Undibacterium parvum: one gene and its partner. Each later gene encodes a partner of the first gene's protein in a complex. Links are inferred from orthologs where the notes say so. Each region holds a gene or a part of one and is shown on either strand. Other genes may lie near its edges.

Region 1 (7,866 bases):
TAAGAAAGGCCAATTCTTAGCGCCCCACGATATGATTAATGTCATCGCCAAGGCGCGCGCTGCAGCTAAAGAAGTTGGCTTATCCGAAGATCTTTTCATGGCCTGCGAACGTGGTGTCTCATTTGGATACAATAATTTGGTATCCGATATGCGCTCGCTCGCAATCATGCGTGAAACCAATTGCCCTGTGGTTTTTGATGCCACCCACTCGGTGCAGTTGCCGGGCGGGCAGGGCACATCTTCCGGCGGGCAACGCGAGTTTGTTCCGGTATTGGCGCGTGCGGCGATTGCGGTTGGCGTAGCTGGCTTGTTTATGGAAACTCATCCGAATCCTGCAATGGCCATGTCGGACGGTCCGAATGCTGTGCCATTAGGACGCATGAAAGAATTGCTATCAACTTTGATCGACCTTGATCGGGTTGTGAAAAAGAATGGATTCCTGGAGTCCAGTTTTAACTGATTTATTGCGTGATGCAAGTCCCGTCCGCGCCGACTCAGGTGGCGGGCGGTGAAGATAAAAGCTTTTGAACCCATCGACCTGAAGATACGCTGACAGTGCCGCCATTAAGCGCCGCTGCCATATTCTTGTCATTACCAAAAATCAAAATGTCGTTTTATCTAGAAACCCGTTACATGCAACGGTGAGACCCAGCCGCATTATTTTATTTTGTTGGCGAATTTCTTATTTTAAATTGATCGTTTAGGAGAATTGAATGAGTGCTATTGTTGATATTATCGGTCGTGAAATCATGGATTCACGCGGTAATCCTACCGTTGAATGCGATGTCTTGCTGGAATCTGGTGTTATGGGGCGTGCCTCAGTACCTTCCGGTGCCTCGACCGGTAGCCGCGAAGCGATGGAGCTGCGGGACGGCGATAAATCGCGTTTTCTGGGCAAGGGCGTACTCAAAGCCTGCGAGAACATCAACACAGAAATAGCCGAAGCGATCATGGGTTTAGACGCTAACGAACAAGCTTTTCTGGATCGTACTTTGATCGATTTAGATGGTACTGAAAACAAATCGCGCCTAGGTGCAAACGCCATGTTGGCAGTTTCCATGGCTGTCGCCAAAGCGGCCGCTGAAGAGGCTGGCTTGCCGTTGTATCGTTACTTCGGTGGTTCGGGCGCCATGCAAATGCCAGTGCCGATGATGAATGTCATCAACGGCGGCGCACATGCCGATAATAATCTGGATATTCAAGAATTCATGATTATCCCGGTTGGTGCACCTAGTTTTCGCGAAGCAATACGTTACGGTGCAGAAGTTTTTCATGCACTTAAAAAAATCCTGCACGACAAAGGTTTAACGACAGCTGTTGGCGATGAGGGTGGATTTGCACCATCAGTAGAAAATCATGAATCTGCCATCAAACTGATTATTCAAGCGATAGAAGCCGCTGGCTACGAGCCAGGCACACAAATCGCTCTTGGCCTCGATTGCGCCGCTAGCGAATTCTACAAAGACGGTAAATATCACTTGGAAGGCGAAGGACTGACTTTGTCGGCTACTGATTTCACGAATTTGCTGGCAACTTGGGTCGACAAATATCCTATCATCTCTATCGAAGACGGCATGGCCGAAGGCGATTGGGACGGCTGGGCAATTCTGACAGAGAAACTCGGAAAAACAGTGCAGATCGTTGGCGATGACTTGTTCGTCACCAATACCAAGATCTTCAAAGAAGGCATACAAAAAGGCATCGCTAATTCGATACTGATCAAAATTAATCAGATTGGTACTTTGACCGAAACTTTTGCCGCTATCGAAATGGCTAAGCGCGCTGGCTATACAGCGGTAATCTCACATCGCTCTGGCGAAACCGAAGACAGCACGATTGCTGATATCGCCGTCGGTATGAACGCTCTGCAAATTAAAACAGGATCTATGTCCCGTTCTGATCGTATGGCAAAATACAATCAACTCTTGCGCATCGAAGAAGATTTGGGTGAAGTGGCTAGTTACCCAGGCCGCGACGCTTTCTATAATTTGAAGTAAGCTTTATTTGTAAAAGGGAGAGCATTTGTTCTCCTTTTTTATGTACTTTATTTTTGATAGATTAAAACTCAATGCGCTTACTTGCCATCGTGTTCGTCACCTTGTTATTGTTGATTCAATATCCGCTGTGGTTGGGTAAAGGCGGTTGGCTGCGCGTTTGGGAATTAGATAGGCAAGTAAGCGCAGCGCAAAAGAAGAATGAAGATCTGAAAGAGAGAAATAATAAACTCGCTTCAGAAGTTGAAGATCTAAAAATAGGTACAGGCGCTGTAGAAGAACGCGCTCGTTTTGAGTTGGGAATGATTAAGAGAGATGAAATCTTTGTACAGATACTTAATGCTGGCACCGAATTAAAATCCAACCCGGCAGCAGCTTTAGGAAGTAAGCCAGTTATTGGTGCGCGGCAATAGCAAAGTAAGCGAATCGGAGAGGCAAATAATAGCCTGGTATTTCGCATAATTTATATTATGTAAAATTGAAGTTCAAAATTTACGCATCAATAGAAGCGATATTTAACCGTTCGGCGAAGTAAAAGTAGTCACTTAGTGGACGTAAATGTGGAACTTCCCGAATAAAATGAAATAAATCTGATACCCTTACTGCAATAAGTATTTGAATTTAATGATTTATTCACGTTTGTTGCGACAGAAACGCGCTAATGTAAAACTTTGGACTCTACTTACCTAATGCTTTGGTCCATTTCAATCAGTCCAAATTATTACGTTAATCGGAATGCTTTAACGTAAAAGTATCCGGTTGAAAACATTGCTCTCGCTAGTCATTATTCTGTCTTTCTTCGCTTAGCTCGCGTAGTCGGTTGAATGGCCGCCGCATTTTTTGCAGCTCCCAATTCGCATTCATGCAGCTTACGAAGAAGCAAGTCTCTCTCTACAGCCGAGCCTGCCAAGGCATGAGTATTGTTGGAAATCTGAATTTTTAACTGTATTAGTTCGCGATTGACAATCTCGCGAGCTTCAGAAGCGGCTTGAATCGCACCTTCTAAATTGCCTATTGTTTGCCTCAGGTTGGCCATCTGAGACTGAAACGCATTGGATTCAGCGTGATGCACGTCGACCTTCATTTTGTATTCAACGCGCGCTGTTTCTAGTGCTTTTTGAAGCCTAATATTAGCTGTGCGCTCTCGATCGATTTCTAGAAGCGCCCGTCTTTCCGCTGACGCCAGTCTATCTTCGTTTAATTTTGCTGAAGCACGGAGTTTTTCCATTTCTAAGACCAGCTCACGGAGAGCATCATCTAGTTTCGCATTACTTACGGATATATCATTTTTTGAGTCTTCCAATTGAGATTCGAGCGATGAGTTCGTCGATATTAAGGCTGTAATTTCGTGTTTGAGTACATCACATTCAGTATGCGTTTCCATTAGTTCTTTTTGCATGCTATTAAATGTTGATATTGCTTGGTCGCGGGCAGCAACCGCCAAATTGGCCTTGTCATTTGCCTGTTCAACCTGCAACAGCACATCAACCTTCAAAGATGCCAGCGTTTCTTGAGCGGCATTTTGGGCCGCTGACCACAAAGTGGCAACGAGATCTCCCGCTGCGGTTTTCAAGGATTCCGGCAAATCGGGATGACTAACAGTCACCCTGCTTTTGTCGCGCAGGTTTTCCCAGAAACGATTCAGGGCTTCCGCAGGTGCCGACATGCTGCCTTTTCGCACCAGCTGGTATAACTTATTGGCTGTCGGCGTCATTCCATAGCGGAAGAACATGGCCACACACACTTCACGATACAGATCCTGTGTCTGTGGGAATTGATTGCGAAGTACGTCGATGTCCGCCAAGAGCATGCGCTCATTCTGTTCAAGAGTATCCATATATTCATTCATTGAAGTTATTGGTTGATAATACAACGTATTACGTTATATTTCCAACTTTTAAATCAATAAATATGACATTACTCTTATAATGTCTATTATTATTGATAATATTGAATAATCAACGATCTTCATCGCATGAAAATTTCCTCGGTCATTGATACAAAGCCTGGCTCAGTACTCAGTAAAATATCCAGCGGCTTAACGTCTGTGATCTTGAGAAAGATTCGTGTTTGAATAGGCCTAACTAAAACTGTCTGGCTAGTAGCTTCTTAGCAGTAAGCTCGGCTATTGTTAGGCTCGCCCAATAAATGGTTCCATTGAAAATCAATTATTGGCACTACTCAATGGAGCCATATGACGTCACACTGCCTCCATTAGATCGCCTTCTACGCTGTGCGCACTAGCCGTTGCGTATTTGCGGTCGCCCATTTTCCAACATTGAGGATATTTATCGTGAGTGCGATGTTTGATGAAGTTTTGCATAAAATTACCATCGTCGGCGGTGGTGCCGGCGGCCTGGAATTAGCGGTGCGCCTGGGCCAGCAATTAGGCAAGAAGAAGAAAGCCCTGATTACCCTGGTCGATGCCAGCCCTACCCATTTGTGGAAGCCGCTACTGCATCAGGTCGCGGCTGGCACCTTAGATAGCCAAGCGGATGAGAGAGAATATTTCGCCTTAGCGCGCGCCAATCATTTTGAATTCCGCCTGGGGCGCATGAATGGCCTGGACAGACGCTATAAGAAAATTTTTCTGGCACCGACTTTGGATGAGAATAATGAGGAGCTATTGCCCACCCAGTCGATCGCTTACGATAGTTTGGTGCTAGCACTGGGTAGCCAGAGTAATGATTTTGGCACTAAGGGCGTGCGTGAGCATTGCATCATGCTCGATACCTTAGCGGCGGCCGAGCGTTTCCACAAAAAACTGGTGAATTGTTGCCTGCGCGCGCAGTCATTGGCGCAGGTCGCAGGCGAAGGTCGCTTCACCGTCACGATCATAGGAGGCGGCGCGACTGGGGTCGAGCTAGCGGCCGAGCTGCACATGACCACTAAAATATTATCCAGCTATGGCTTGGTAAATTTTCATCCTGAAAAAGACTTGAAGATTGTCTTGGTCGATGCCGCCCCGCGCTTACTGCAAATGCTGCCTGAACGCCTTGCGGCAGCGGTCGCCAAAGAGTTGCGCAGTATCGCCGTGGAAGTTCACACCAATGAAAAAGTAGTGGAGGTCAGCAAAGACGGGGTCATGATGGCCAGCGGAAAATTCATCCCCAGCGGTATCGTGGTGTGGGCGGCAGGTATCAAGGCCGCCGATTTCTTAAAGGATATCGATGGACTGGAAAGCAATCGTATCAATCAATTGGTACTCAACGCGCAATTGCAAACTAGCCGCGATCCGGCCATTTTTGCGATCGGCGATTGCTGCGCCTGCCCGCAAGGAGAAGGCCTGCCTGCAGTGCCGCCACGCGCCCAGGCCGCGCATCAGCAAGCGAGCCTACTGGCCAAATCGCTGATACGCATGCTCAATGGCAAAGAGTTGCTGACTTATCGCTACACCGACCACGGCTCTTTGCTCTCGCTAGGAAATTACAGTACCGTCGGTAGCTTGATGGGGGCGCTCGCGAGTGGCTCTATCTTCATCGAAGGCACAATCGCCAAATGGATGTACTGGTCGCTACACAAGCATCATCAAGTGGTGGTCTACGGCTGGTTTCACACCTGGCTGGCCACTTGGGTCGCCAGCATAGACAGGGTCAGAAATCCGCGCATCAAGCTGCACTGACTACGCAAACTACACGCCACGCCCCACACGTGTAGGCGCATATTCCATGCGCTTGCTGGCAGCATTTGGGCCTGCAGGCCGCATAGGGATTGCGTAAGCGCTCCCTATTCAAACAAAATCGAGCACCATGCTGGGTTGAATTTGCAACAGAAAATGTAAATGATGTAAGTGGCAGCGCAACAGGGCAATTTTAGACGGCCATACAGGCCCTGATTGAGCGCCTGCGCAGTTTTTAATGAGATTCCTCGTTCACCCCTGCCCCCCCCTATGGCTAGCGTTTATTACGAAGACTGTTAGCCTGCCGTGCATTAACCAAATATCTAGGCAAAAACAAAATAAACTTAGGAGTCATGAGAAAACTGAATCAATAGTGCAGTATATGTCTCTTTTTTTTGAAAATTTCTGGCGATAAACTGGTTTTGTCCTTGAGCAAGATCTTTCTCAGGGCAAGCCGATCACGGCATGGGACAGATGGAAATTTCAATATGAAAAAATATTAGGAGTAAGGCATATGGCGCACGAAAAATCAGTAGAAGTAGATCACATCAACTTTGCATCACAACAGCGCAGGCAATTCATGCGCGGCGCCGGGGCCTTGGCGCTCGCTGGTCTGGCGCTGCCTTTGACCGCATGCGGTGAAGATCCAGATGAACCTATTCCACCACAGCCGCCCGAGCCTTTACCACCACCGCCTCCGGTGACGACTTATCTGGTGCCGAAAGAAGGCGCATCGCACGCCGCTACCTGGATGGCTTACGGTGCCTCGGTCTCGGCCTGGGGTAACTTCAACGGCACCCCAGAAGAGCGCGATATGTCGAATAGCCGCCTGCTAGCGCGTGAAGATCTGATGCGTATCGCGGCCCAATTGTCGCGCTTTGAAGACGTCACCATGCTGGTGGCAAATAACACCGATCTGGCCGAAGCCAATCGCTTGCTCGATAAAGTGTTTGCCGGCACCGGCAACTTCAATCGCTGGAACCCAAGCACCAACATAGGCGTAGACGGTAAAATTTTTAGTAATGGGCGCGCCCTGCCAGCGATGAACCGCAATCGCATCGAGTTGCTGATCAAGACCGACAACGCCAGCAATCGCAATCAGGCTAATTGTGCCCATCCCCTCGAAAAGGTAAAAGTTTCTTTTTGGAATAGTCTTGAACACTGATTACTTGTAATATTCTTACCGAAATAATCCGTTTTTTCTTGCTTATTTGTATATCCGTAATAATGAATTAGCGTCCAACCTTAACGTTTTTACCTTTTCGAGGGAATGGGCTGTATCCCTACAGGGGGTTGTAAGCCCAAAGCCCAGATTATTTTGGATGTCTTTTAAATCAATGAGTTATGAATCAAAACACTCGTTCCGGGTCGTCATGCTGCAGGTATTTCTAACCACTTACCTCTGCTCAGACGTCCAGCCATGCTCCATAGGCATGGATATCAATCATCGGGACTGTCGCGGTAGCCTGGAGTCGGGCGATTAATTCGAAAAGAAAAGCGGTGGCTGGTTTGCCTGATTCGTGAATGTTATACGCGGCGGTCGCCTCATCATAGTCAAACACTCCATGCGATGCGACACAGCCCAGATCGAGCTTGCCGCCGGCATCGCCGCTCAAGAGAACCGCGCGCATTGCATCGCCAAGCGGTGGGTTCCAGTTGCTGCCAAGAGTCAATATACCGCCAATAATCGGCGTCAGCGCCTTCGGCGGATAAGTTCCACCAGCATGGGGAATTGGCAGGCTGGTTCGGTGTAATTTGCGTACGCTAGCAACTTTTTCCTGCGCATACGCTACTAATGTAGCGTTGATTGATTGTTTGGCTTCAAACACCGCGTAGACGCTTTCCGCAGGAATAATGAATTGATCACCATGCCGAAATATGAAAGGCGAATACTGGCGGTCGAACACTACAACGTCGATCTGATCGGGGTCGTCTCAGAAAACGGAAAATAAAGCACGCTAAGCGTGCGTGGAGGCTGGCACCCAGCGGTACAGCGTCGGAATGGACACGCCGAGGTTCTTGGCCACGTCCTTGGGCGGCACCCCGCTGGCCAGCAGCTTCTTGGCCGACTCGATCTTGCTGTCGGTCATCTTCGGCTTGCGGCCGCCTTTGCGGCCGAGCTGCTTGGCGACTTCCAGCCCGGCGCGGGTGCGCTCGACGGTCAGCTCGCGCTCCATTTCGGCAAGGCTCGCCATGACGTGGAAGAAGAACCGCCCGGATGGTGTGCCGGTGTCGATGGAGTCGGTGAGGCTC
Region 2 (8,591 bases), 180 kb from region 1 along the record:
GCGATTACCGAAATCACTCAACAAATAATAGGCCGCAAAAACAAGGCCAAAAAAGCTAAGTTTAAAGAATATTCCCCAGCGTCGGCGCAAGCGTTGTTCGCGCAGCGCCTCCATCGCGAGTTTCTCGATAAAACTACGCTCCCAATCGTTCTTCGATGAAGAACCAGATGTATTTAAAGAATGGTCATTCATCATTGTCTCAAGCTATCGCAGGTTTAACGAATTCGTCGGTATGCCAATAAATATTACCATCTCGTTCAAATGCAGAAATTTTTCGCAAATTGCTGCCACGGCAAGGCCCGCCTGAGCAATACCCGGTATCAGGGGTATAAATCGCTCCATGGGTCGCGCACATAATGTACAAGCCACTAGACTCAAAAAATTCGCCTGGAGCCCAATCCAACTCTACCGGTACATGTGCACACCGATTTAAATAAGCATGGGCAACATTTTCATAGCGAACCACGAAGCCAGTTGCCTCATCGCCACCAGCAGTCACCGGAAAACGTACACCTTTTCCACCTTCGAGAACCTCAGAAGAAGCACAAATCAATATTTCAGACATTTCAGACATTATTTCCTCACGCGTTCTGACTCAACCAGCCATGCAACTCTTGCACTGTTTTAGCTGAAAATAGGGGCCCGCAACTTAGCAGGGTTGCCGCATCATGGGCGCCATATTCGACCGCCACAGCCGCCACACCTGCATTCGTGGCCATCTGCAAGTCGTGGGTGGTATCACCTATCATCAGGGTGCGTTTCAAGTCTTGCCCCAATTCACGGCTTAACTCTTGCAACATGGCTGGATGCGGCTTGGAAAATGTTTCGTCGGCGCAGCGCGTGGCATCAAACATAGAAAGTAGATCAGCACTATGCATCGCGCGGTTTAGACCCACGCGACTTTTGCCGGTTGCCACCGCCAAAAAATAACCATCTTGAGATAGCTCAGCCAATAATTCGCGAACACCTGCGAACAAAGGTAGTTCGTGATCATTCGCCAAATAATGGTAACGATAGCGCTCCACCATGCGTGCATGATATTTAGTATCGACGTCGGGCATCACCGCCTGCATCGCATCACTTAAAGACAGGCCTATCACATAAGAGGCTGCCTGCTCGTCCGGAATAGGCAGACCAAGATCACGCGCTGAGGCTTGTATGCATTTAACAATGGTGGAGGTACTATCCATCAAAGTGCCATCCCAATCAAACACTATAAAATCAAATTTCTTTTTTGCCATATTTATCAGGTAATGCAAATCTAAAAACTTTGCAGGCTACTATCATATTGAAGAATTGGATATTTTACCCTTATTAAAGGGATAAGTTTTTTTCACAGCGATTCTGCTTAAATTGCGCTTAAACTTTTTAAAAAGTTAAGGCAATCAGGCGGTAGCGCTGCGTTGAGCGTCATTGGTGCTTTGCTATCCGGATGAATAAAGGTGATCTGATGTGCGTGTAAAAACATTCTTTTTAAAATGCCGCGACCTTCTGCCGGTTTTAAAAGCTCGCGATTCAAAGCAAAATCACCATATTTATCATCACCGGCAATTGCAAAACCGCTGGCGGATAAATGCACCCGAATCTGATGGGTACGGCCAGTCTTTAGTTCCGCTTCGAGTAAGGCAAATTCTGCATATTTTTTCTTTAAAGAAAAAACCGTATGCGAAGCCATGCCATCGGCCTGTACGCGGACGCGGCGCTCACCATCGGCAGTATTGTATTTGTGCAAAGGCAACTTAACATGCTGTCTGGCATTTTTCCAATCGCCATGCACCAGAGTCAAATAGCGCTTATCGGTTACGCCATCGCGCATCTGCTCATGTAAATCGACTAAGGCAGAGCGCTTTTTAGCCAACATCAACACGCCAGAAGTTTCGCGATCCAGACGATGCACCAACTCCAGAAACTTAGCATCTGGACGTGATGCACGTAATTGCTCGATCACGCCATAGCTAATACCCGATCCACCATGCACCGCAACACCAGCTGGTTTATCGATGACCAAGATATGCGCGTCTTCATACAAAATAACAAACTCTGCGCCTGGGGCGTGATTTTCTGGTTTTTCTGCCATGCGTATAGGCGGCACGCGAACCACATCGCCTACTTGCAATCGATACAATTGATCGATACGCCCTTTATTTACGCGCACCTCACCTGAGCGCAAAACCCGGTAAATGTGGCTCTTGGGAACGCCTTTGCAAATACGTAACAAAAAATTATCGATGCGCTGACCAGCCTCCTCTTCTGAGATTGTCAGTAGCTGGACTGAGGCTGGCGCTTGTGTAGTTTGACGGAGAGTGTCATTTTCAGCTTGTTTTTGAAGCACTCTCCCATTATTTATCGCTAAGTGCTTCATTTTGACTATATAATTGTTTTCGCTCAAGCTTTTAGCTTTAGCAAGTGTGAGAAGAAACGACTATTTTACACAGAGGTAAGTCAATCGGCCTCGCCAATTTGCAAATTCGATGGAAAAGATGTGTATGCACCTCACCTGATGCGTCAAGGTTGTGACCGATTGTGGCAATCGGACGGCAGACGGTGATGTGGATCAGAAGGTTTGAAATATAAGGATAAGTCTGGCAAGAGACGGATGTTGATACAAACATACGTGCTTGCCGGTTGACGGTTTTGATGTAGCGCAATCGATTTAGCCAAATACAATTATTTAAAGATGGTTTGGCATTTACTAAGTTGCTCATCGCCTGGCGTTGTTATCGCATGTTCTACAAGGATTATGCAAAATTCACAATGCGGGGGACATGTGCACTCGATTCATAGTCAAAACTGTTCGCGCCCAGCGCACAACAGGTCATAACAGATATAGCCAAAATATGCTTACAGCGTCATTTGCTGATGTGTTTTTGCTATTGATTTGTCTATTTGTTGTTCCGGTGGCATTTCCCGCCCCCTCAAACTCTCCGCTCTCGCATACATCCCCCTGTAAGCATGCTTGCTAGCCTTACCATAAAGAGCTGGCAGCAAAAGATGACCATCAGGTCACGGAGTAATAAAAATGAAACGTATGTTGTTCAATGCTACGCAGCAAGAAGAGCTTCGCGTCGCCATCGTCAATGGGCAAAAACTCATAGACATCGATATTGAAACCACTGGGCGTGAACTACGCAAGTCCAATATCTACAAGGGTGTGATTACCCGTATCGAACCATCTTTGGAAGCCTGTTTCGTCAATTACGGCGAAGAACGCCATGGTTTTCTGCCGTTTAAAGAAGTAGCTCGCGGCTATTTCAAAGAAGGTATCGATGTTCGTAGTGCCTCAATTAAAGATGCATTGCGCGAAGGCCAGGAAATCATGGTCCAGGTCGAAAAAGAAGAGCGCGGCAATAAAGGCGCGGCTCTAACCACTTTCGTCTCGCTGGCAGGTCGCTACTTGGTCTTGATGCCTAATAACCCACGTGGAGGCGGCGTATCACGTCGCGTCGAAGGCGAAGAGCGTCAAGAACTGCGTGAAACCATGGACAAACTTGATTTGCCTACTGGTATGTCAGTGATTGCCCGTACCGCTGGTATAGGCCGCAATGTAGACGAATTGCAATGGGATTTAAATTACCTGATGCAACTCTGGACCGCGATCGACGGTGCAGGTAAGTCTGCTGCTGGCGCCTTCCTGATTTATCAAGAATCTTCATTGGTAATCCGCGCAATTCGCGATTATTTCCAACCGGATATCGGTGAGATTTTGATCGACACCGACGACATCTACGAACAAGCTCAACAGTTCATGAGCCACGTGATGCCGGACATGGTACATCGCGTCAAGCGCTACAGCGATGATGTGCCACTGTTTTCGCGCTTCCAGATCGAACACCAGATCGAAACTGCGTATTCCCGCACTGTTCCTCTGCCATCCGGTGGTGCGATTGTGATCGATCACACTGAAGCACTGGTATCGGTCGACGTCAACTCGGCGCGTTCTACGCGCGGCTCCGATATCGAAACCACCGCCTTCAATACTAACTGCGAAGCCGCAGAAGAAGTAGCACGTCAATTGCGTTTGCGCGATTTGGGTGGTCTCATCGTGATCGATTTTATCGACATGGAAAACGCCAAAAACCAGCGCGAAGTCGAAACTCGTCTGAAAGACTCGTTGCGCTATGACCGCGCACGGGTACAGATGGGTAAAATTTCACGCTTTGGTTTGATGGAATTATCCCGTCAACGTCTGCGCCCTTCCCTGTCTGAAGGTAGCCACGTTACCTGCCCACGTTGCAACGGCACCGCGCACATTCGCGACACTGAATCATCCGCATTGCAAGTACTGCGTATTATTCAAGAAGAAGCGATGAAAGAGAATTCAGCAGCGATCCACGTACAGGTTCCTGTCGATGTTGCAGCATTCTTGCTCAATGAAAAGCGTGGCGAGATCCTGAAGATAGAAACACGTCACCGCGTTACTGTGATTCTGATTCCAAATACGCATCTGGAAACGCCGCATTACAAGTTAGATCGCCTGAAACATGACGATCCACGCTTGGAAGAAGTGCACGCCAGCTACGCTATGGCAGAGCAAGCGGATACTGACATCGGTTACAGCAAGCGTCAAAAAGAAGAAGTCAAGCCACGTCAAGAAGCCATGGTCAAGAGCATTACGCCTGAGACTGCACCGCTGGTTGAACGCAAAGAAGTGCCGGTTGCCGCAATTGCCACCACTACGCCAGTCGCAGCTCCTGCTTCAGAAGGTTTCTTTAGCAAGTTGATGAGTTTTTTCCGCTCTAAACCGGCTGAAGCGGTGGTAGTTACTCCTGCGCCAGAAGAAAAACCAGTGACAAGCCGTGAGCGTTCTGAGCGTGGCGACCGTAACAATCGCGGCCAACGCAATCGCAACGGTCGTGGTCGTGATCGCGCTGAACGTGAAGATCGTCCAGCCAATGCCAATCCACGCGCCGACAAAGACGCCAAAGACGAAAGCGTTAAAGCGGCTGAGCCACAAGCTCCGCGTCAGCCTAAACCGCCTCGTCCACCACGTGAAGAGCGTGAAGGACAGGAACCGCGTCGCGGACGTCAGCCACGTCAACGTGAAGATCGCAAAGACAGCGTCACAGCAGAAGCCAAAACGGAAGAAGTTGCAGCAGATGCAATGCGCGTCGCAGCAGTAACGACTGCAGACCATGTGGATCAGGTCAATACTGCCAGCGCAGCATTGGTAAATGGCCCAGCGGTGAATGAGGCCGACAACGATCAAAGTGATGGCCGTCGTCGTCGCCGTCGTGGTGGTCGCAACCGTAATCGTCGTGACCGTGATGACACAGAAGGCAATGACAACAACGCAGAAGCGACGCCAGCAGACTCAGCAGCAGTAAGTGATGCGGCTATTAGCACTGCGCCAGTCAGCCTTACTAGCGAGTCAGCCCCAGCGATTACGACTACAGCAGCTGCAGTTTCAACAGAAGTAGCCGTTGCTGCAATTACTACGGTCACTGCACCGGTAGTCGAAGCTACAGAAGTTGCCGAAGTTGTGGCAGTTACCATGCCGGTTGAAGTGACACCAGTCGCAGTCGCAACAACACAAGCACCAGCAATCGCTGTTGCAGTTGCTGCACCGATAGCAACACCTGCTCCAGTGGTGGAAGTTGCTCCGCTTGCAGTGGTGGAAGCTGCGGTTGAAACGCTTGTTGCTGTAACGCCAGCGCCGCTAGTTGAAACTGCGCCTGTCGTAGTTGCAGAAGTAGTGGCTGAAGTGGCGGCTGAAATTGCAGCAGAAGCGCCAGTTGTCGTTGTAAGCGCAGCGCCGGCACAAGCGAGTCTGGATTTAACGCCGCCCGCCGTGGTCGCCGCTAAGCCAGTGGCAAGTGCGCCGGTCGCACCTGCGCCTATGCAAATGGAAGGCCTGCACAGCATGTTAGCGCAAGCTGATCTGACGCTAGCCAGCACTGATCCTGAAAAACTGCGTGCAGCACAAGCAGCAAGCGCAGCAACAGTTGCAGCACCGCGCGTAGTACGTCAACGTAAGCCAGTAGAGCCGCTTTCAACAGAACCGCTGGTGATGATAGATACCAAGCGCTAATCTGCATGTGAGCTAGGTCCAGCACAAGCCCGGTTACAGCGATGTTACCGGGCTTTTTATTGCGTAGAAAAACCGCTCAGCGCAAACATGTTATTGTGAGAACTCCCATTTTTAATCGGCGCTCCCCATCGAGCCTCTATCGATACTCATGAGTGAAAAATTCATTCCTTTGACTGATTTGCGTCAGTTCTCAAAAAAACTGCAGATTCCGCAGCAGTTGCTAGCCGCGACAGGAAAACTTGCAGATAGTTTTGCTCGACCTTTGCATGACTTGCGTATTTCAGTCACAGATCGCTGCAATTTCCGCTGCGTGTACTGCATGCCCAAGGAAGTTTTCGATAAAGACTATCAATTCCTGCCGCACAGCAATTTGCTCAGCTTCGAAGAAATCACACGATTAGCACGTATCTTTGTGGCACACGGCGTGCATAAGATCAGGCTGACCGGAGGCGAGCCTCTACTGAGGAAAAATATCGAGAAATTGATAGGGATGCTGAGCGCCATCCGCACGCCCGATGGCCGCGAACTTGACCTAACCTTAACTACCAATGGCTCCCTTTTGGCGCGCAAAGCCCAGTGTCTGAAAGATGCCGGCCTTAGCCGTGTCACAGTCTCGCTCGACGCGCTTACCGAGAGCACTTTTCAGCAAATGAATGATGTGGATTTCCCAGTCGCAGACGTGCTAGACGGTATCGAGGCCGCGCATCAAGTCGGGCTTGGCCCTATCAAAATCAATATGGTGGTCAAAGCGGGTTTAAACGATGATGAAATCGTGCCTATGGCGCGCTATTTCAAAGACAGCCCACATATTTTGCGTTTCATAGAATATATGGATGTCGGCGCTTCGAATGGTTGGAAACTGGACGAAGTCATCCCTTCAGCCGAGATCGTACAGCGCATTCAGGCGGCCGGTATGCCACTGATCGCGATCAACCCCAATTACACCGGTGAAACCGCAGCACGCTGGCGCTATCAAGATAGTGCGGGCGAAATCGGCCTGATCTCCAGCGTCACTCAAGCCTTCTGCCAAGACTGCAGCCGCGCCCGTTTATCGACTGAAGGGAAGTTGTACACCTGTTTGTTCGCCACGCAAGGCCACGACTTACGCGCCCTGTTACGCGACCCGGCCTTAGCAGCGAGCGAGAGCGATGCTGAGCTTGCCATTTCGAACGTGGTGGCACAGATTTGGGGAGCAAGAAGCGATCGCTATTCGCAATTGCGTAGCCAAAACACGGATCTGCAAGGCTTAACTAGGAACAAGATTGAAATGTCTTACATCGGTGGCTAGGCGCTGGCGTGCACCGTCACTAGCTCTGCAGCCCGCTCTAGCCAAGGGTCTCAGGGCATGCAGGCGCTAGCCTCAAGCTGGCTGCGGCTTAGCGGCCAGGCAGGCTGGAAATGGAATGAACACCTTCCACCCGGATGAAAGAGTAACGGCAGTGCAATTGGGCAATAGTGAGAAAAAAAGAAGGATTCTCACAACCCAACGGCATCGATGTGCCAAAGTGGAGCTGTAACACCAAACCACTTGAGAGAAGGAGAATCCAAATGAATCATACCGTATACGGCATCGACATTGCCAAGAGCGTATTTCAGTTGCACTGGGTTGATCAGGAAACCGGTGAGATTTTCAATAAACAGCTCAAACGCGCGAAATTTCTCGACTATTTTGTGAACCTAACATCCTGCCTGATCGGCATGGAAGCCTGTGGTGGTGCGCAGCACTGGGGCCGCAAATTGACGGCAATGGGGCATCACGTCAAGCTCATGCCAGGTAAAGCGGTCAAGGCTTTTGTGATGGGCAACAAGAATGACGCCGCCGATGCGCGTGCCATCAGGATGGCCGTACAGCAGCCTGGTATCAAAGCGGTGGCGCTTAAAACAGAAGCACAACAAGCGGTGCTGGCACTGCACCGGATGCGTCAGCAACTGATTAAATTTCGCACGATGCAAAGTAATGAACTGCGCGGTTTATTGATGGAATTTGGCGAAGTCATGGCGCTCGGTCGTGCCGCGCTCAATGCGGCTATGCCGGGTATTCTGGCGCGCCTCGATGAGCGTTTGCCGGCCTTTCTGATCGAGACACTACGCGAACGCTGGAACATGCTCAGTACCCTCGATCATCAGGTCGCAGACATTGAGCGACGCTTACAGACCTGGATGAAAGAAGACCAGGCCAGCCAAGACATCGCAGAAATACCCGGTGTGGGCTTAATCACCGCCACCGCGGTTGTCGCTACCGTGGGTAATGCCAACGTGTTCACCTCGGGACGGCAATTCGCTGCCTGGTTGGGGATCGTTCCCGGGCAAACTGGCACGGGTGGCAAGGTGCGATTGCTAGGCATCAGCAAGCGCGGCGACAGCTACTTACGCACGCTGCTGATCCACGGTGCCCGATCTGTTCTTGAGCATAGCAAGGAGCCGAGCGCCTGGTTACAAGGGATCAATCCGCGGCGGCCAAAAAATGTCGTGGTCGTGGCACTGGCGAATAAAATGGCCAGGACAATCTGGGCAATTCTGGCGCACGGAAAAAAGTATGATCGTGGGCATGTCAGTGTCAAAC

The links.
Region 2: the proteins of eno (region 1) and EJN92_RS18870 are in contact, whole or in part, in a solved structure (PDB 2FYM), measured with the Escherichia coli proteins. The link is inferred for Undibacterium parvum from one-to-one orthologs.

Annotation. Positions count from the first base shown.
Region 1 is NZ_CP034464.1:4,498,069-4,505,934, forward strand. The notes cover bases 1-2,855. They hold eno (phosphopyruvate hydratase), read left to right. Parts: upstream 1-713; coding sequence 714-1,997; downstream 1,998-2,855. Other genes in these bases: kdsA (3-deoxy-8-phosphooctulonate synthase), read left to right, coding at 1-460; ftsB (cell division protein FtsB), read left to right, coding at 2,069-2,407; EJN92_RS19610 (DNA-binding protein), read right to left, coding at 2,779-2,855. Outside these bases: more of EJN92_RS19610, read right to left, coding at 2,856-3,843; EJN92_RS19615 (NAD(P)/FAD-dependent oxidoreductase), read left to right, coding at 4,297-5,616; EJN92_RS19620 (hypothetical protein), read left to right, coding at 6,128-6,778; EJN92_RS19625 (DUF6602 domain-containing protein), read right to left, coding at 7,020-7,532; EJN92_RS19630 (recombinase family protein), read right to left, coding at 7,572-7,866. UniProt on the Escherichia coli protein: Catalyzes the reversible conversion of 2-phosphoglycerate (2-PG) into phosphoenolpyruvate (PEP). It is essential for the degradation of carbohydrates via glycolysis.
Region 2 is NZ_CP034464.1:4,312,513-4,321,103, reverse strand. Bases 2,649-6,228 are described here. They hold EJN92_RS18870 (Rne/Rng family ribonuclease), read left to right. Parts: upstream 2,649-3,019; coding sequence 3,020-6,028; downstream 6,029-6,228. Other genes in these bases: moaA (GTP 3',8-cyclase MoaA), read left to right, coding at 6,177-6,228. In the rest of the region: EJN92_RS18890 (S49 family peptidase), read right to left, coding at 1-195; EJN92_RS18885 (Rieske (2Fe-2S) protein), read right to left, coding at 200-574; EJN92_RS18880 (HAD-IIIA family hydrolase), read right to left, coding at 582-1,241; EJN92_RS18875 (RluA family pseudouridine synthase), read right to left, coding at 1,349-2,362; more of moaA, read left to right, coding at 6,229-7,316; EJN92_RS18860 (IS110 family RNA-guided transposase), read left to right, coding at 7,577-8,591. UniProt on the Escherichia coli protein: Endoribonuclease that plays a central role in RNA processing and decay. Required for the maturation of 5S and 16S rRNAs and the majority of tRNAs. Also involved in the degradation of most mRNAs.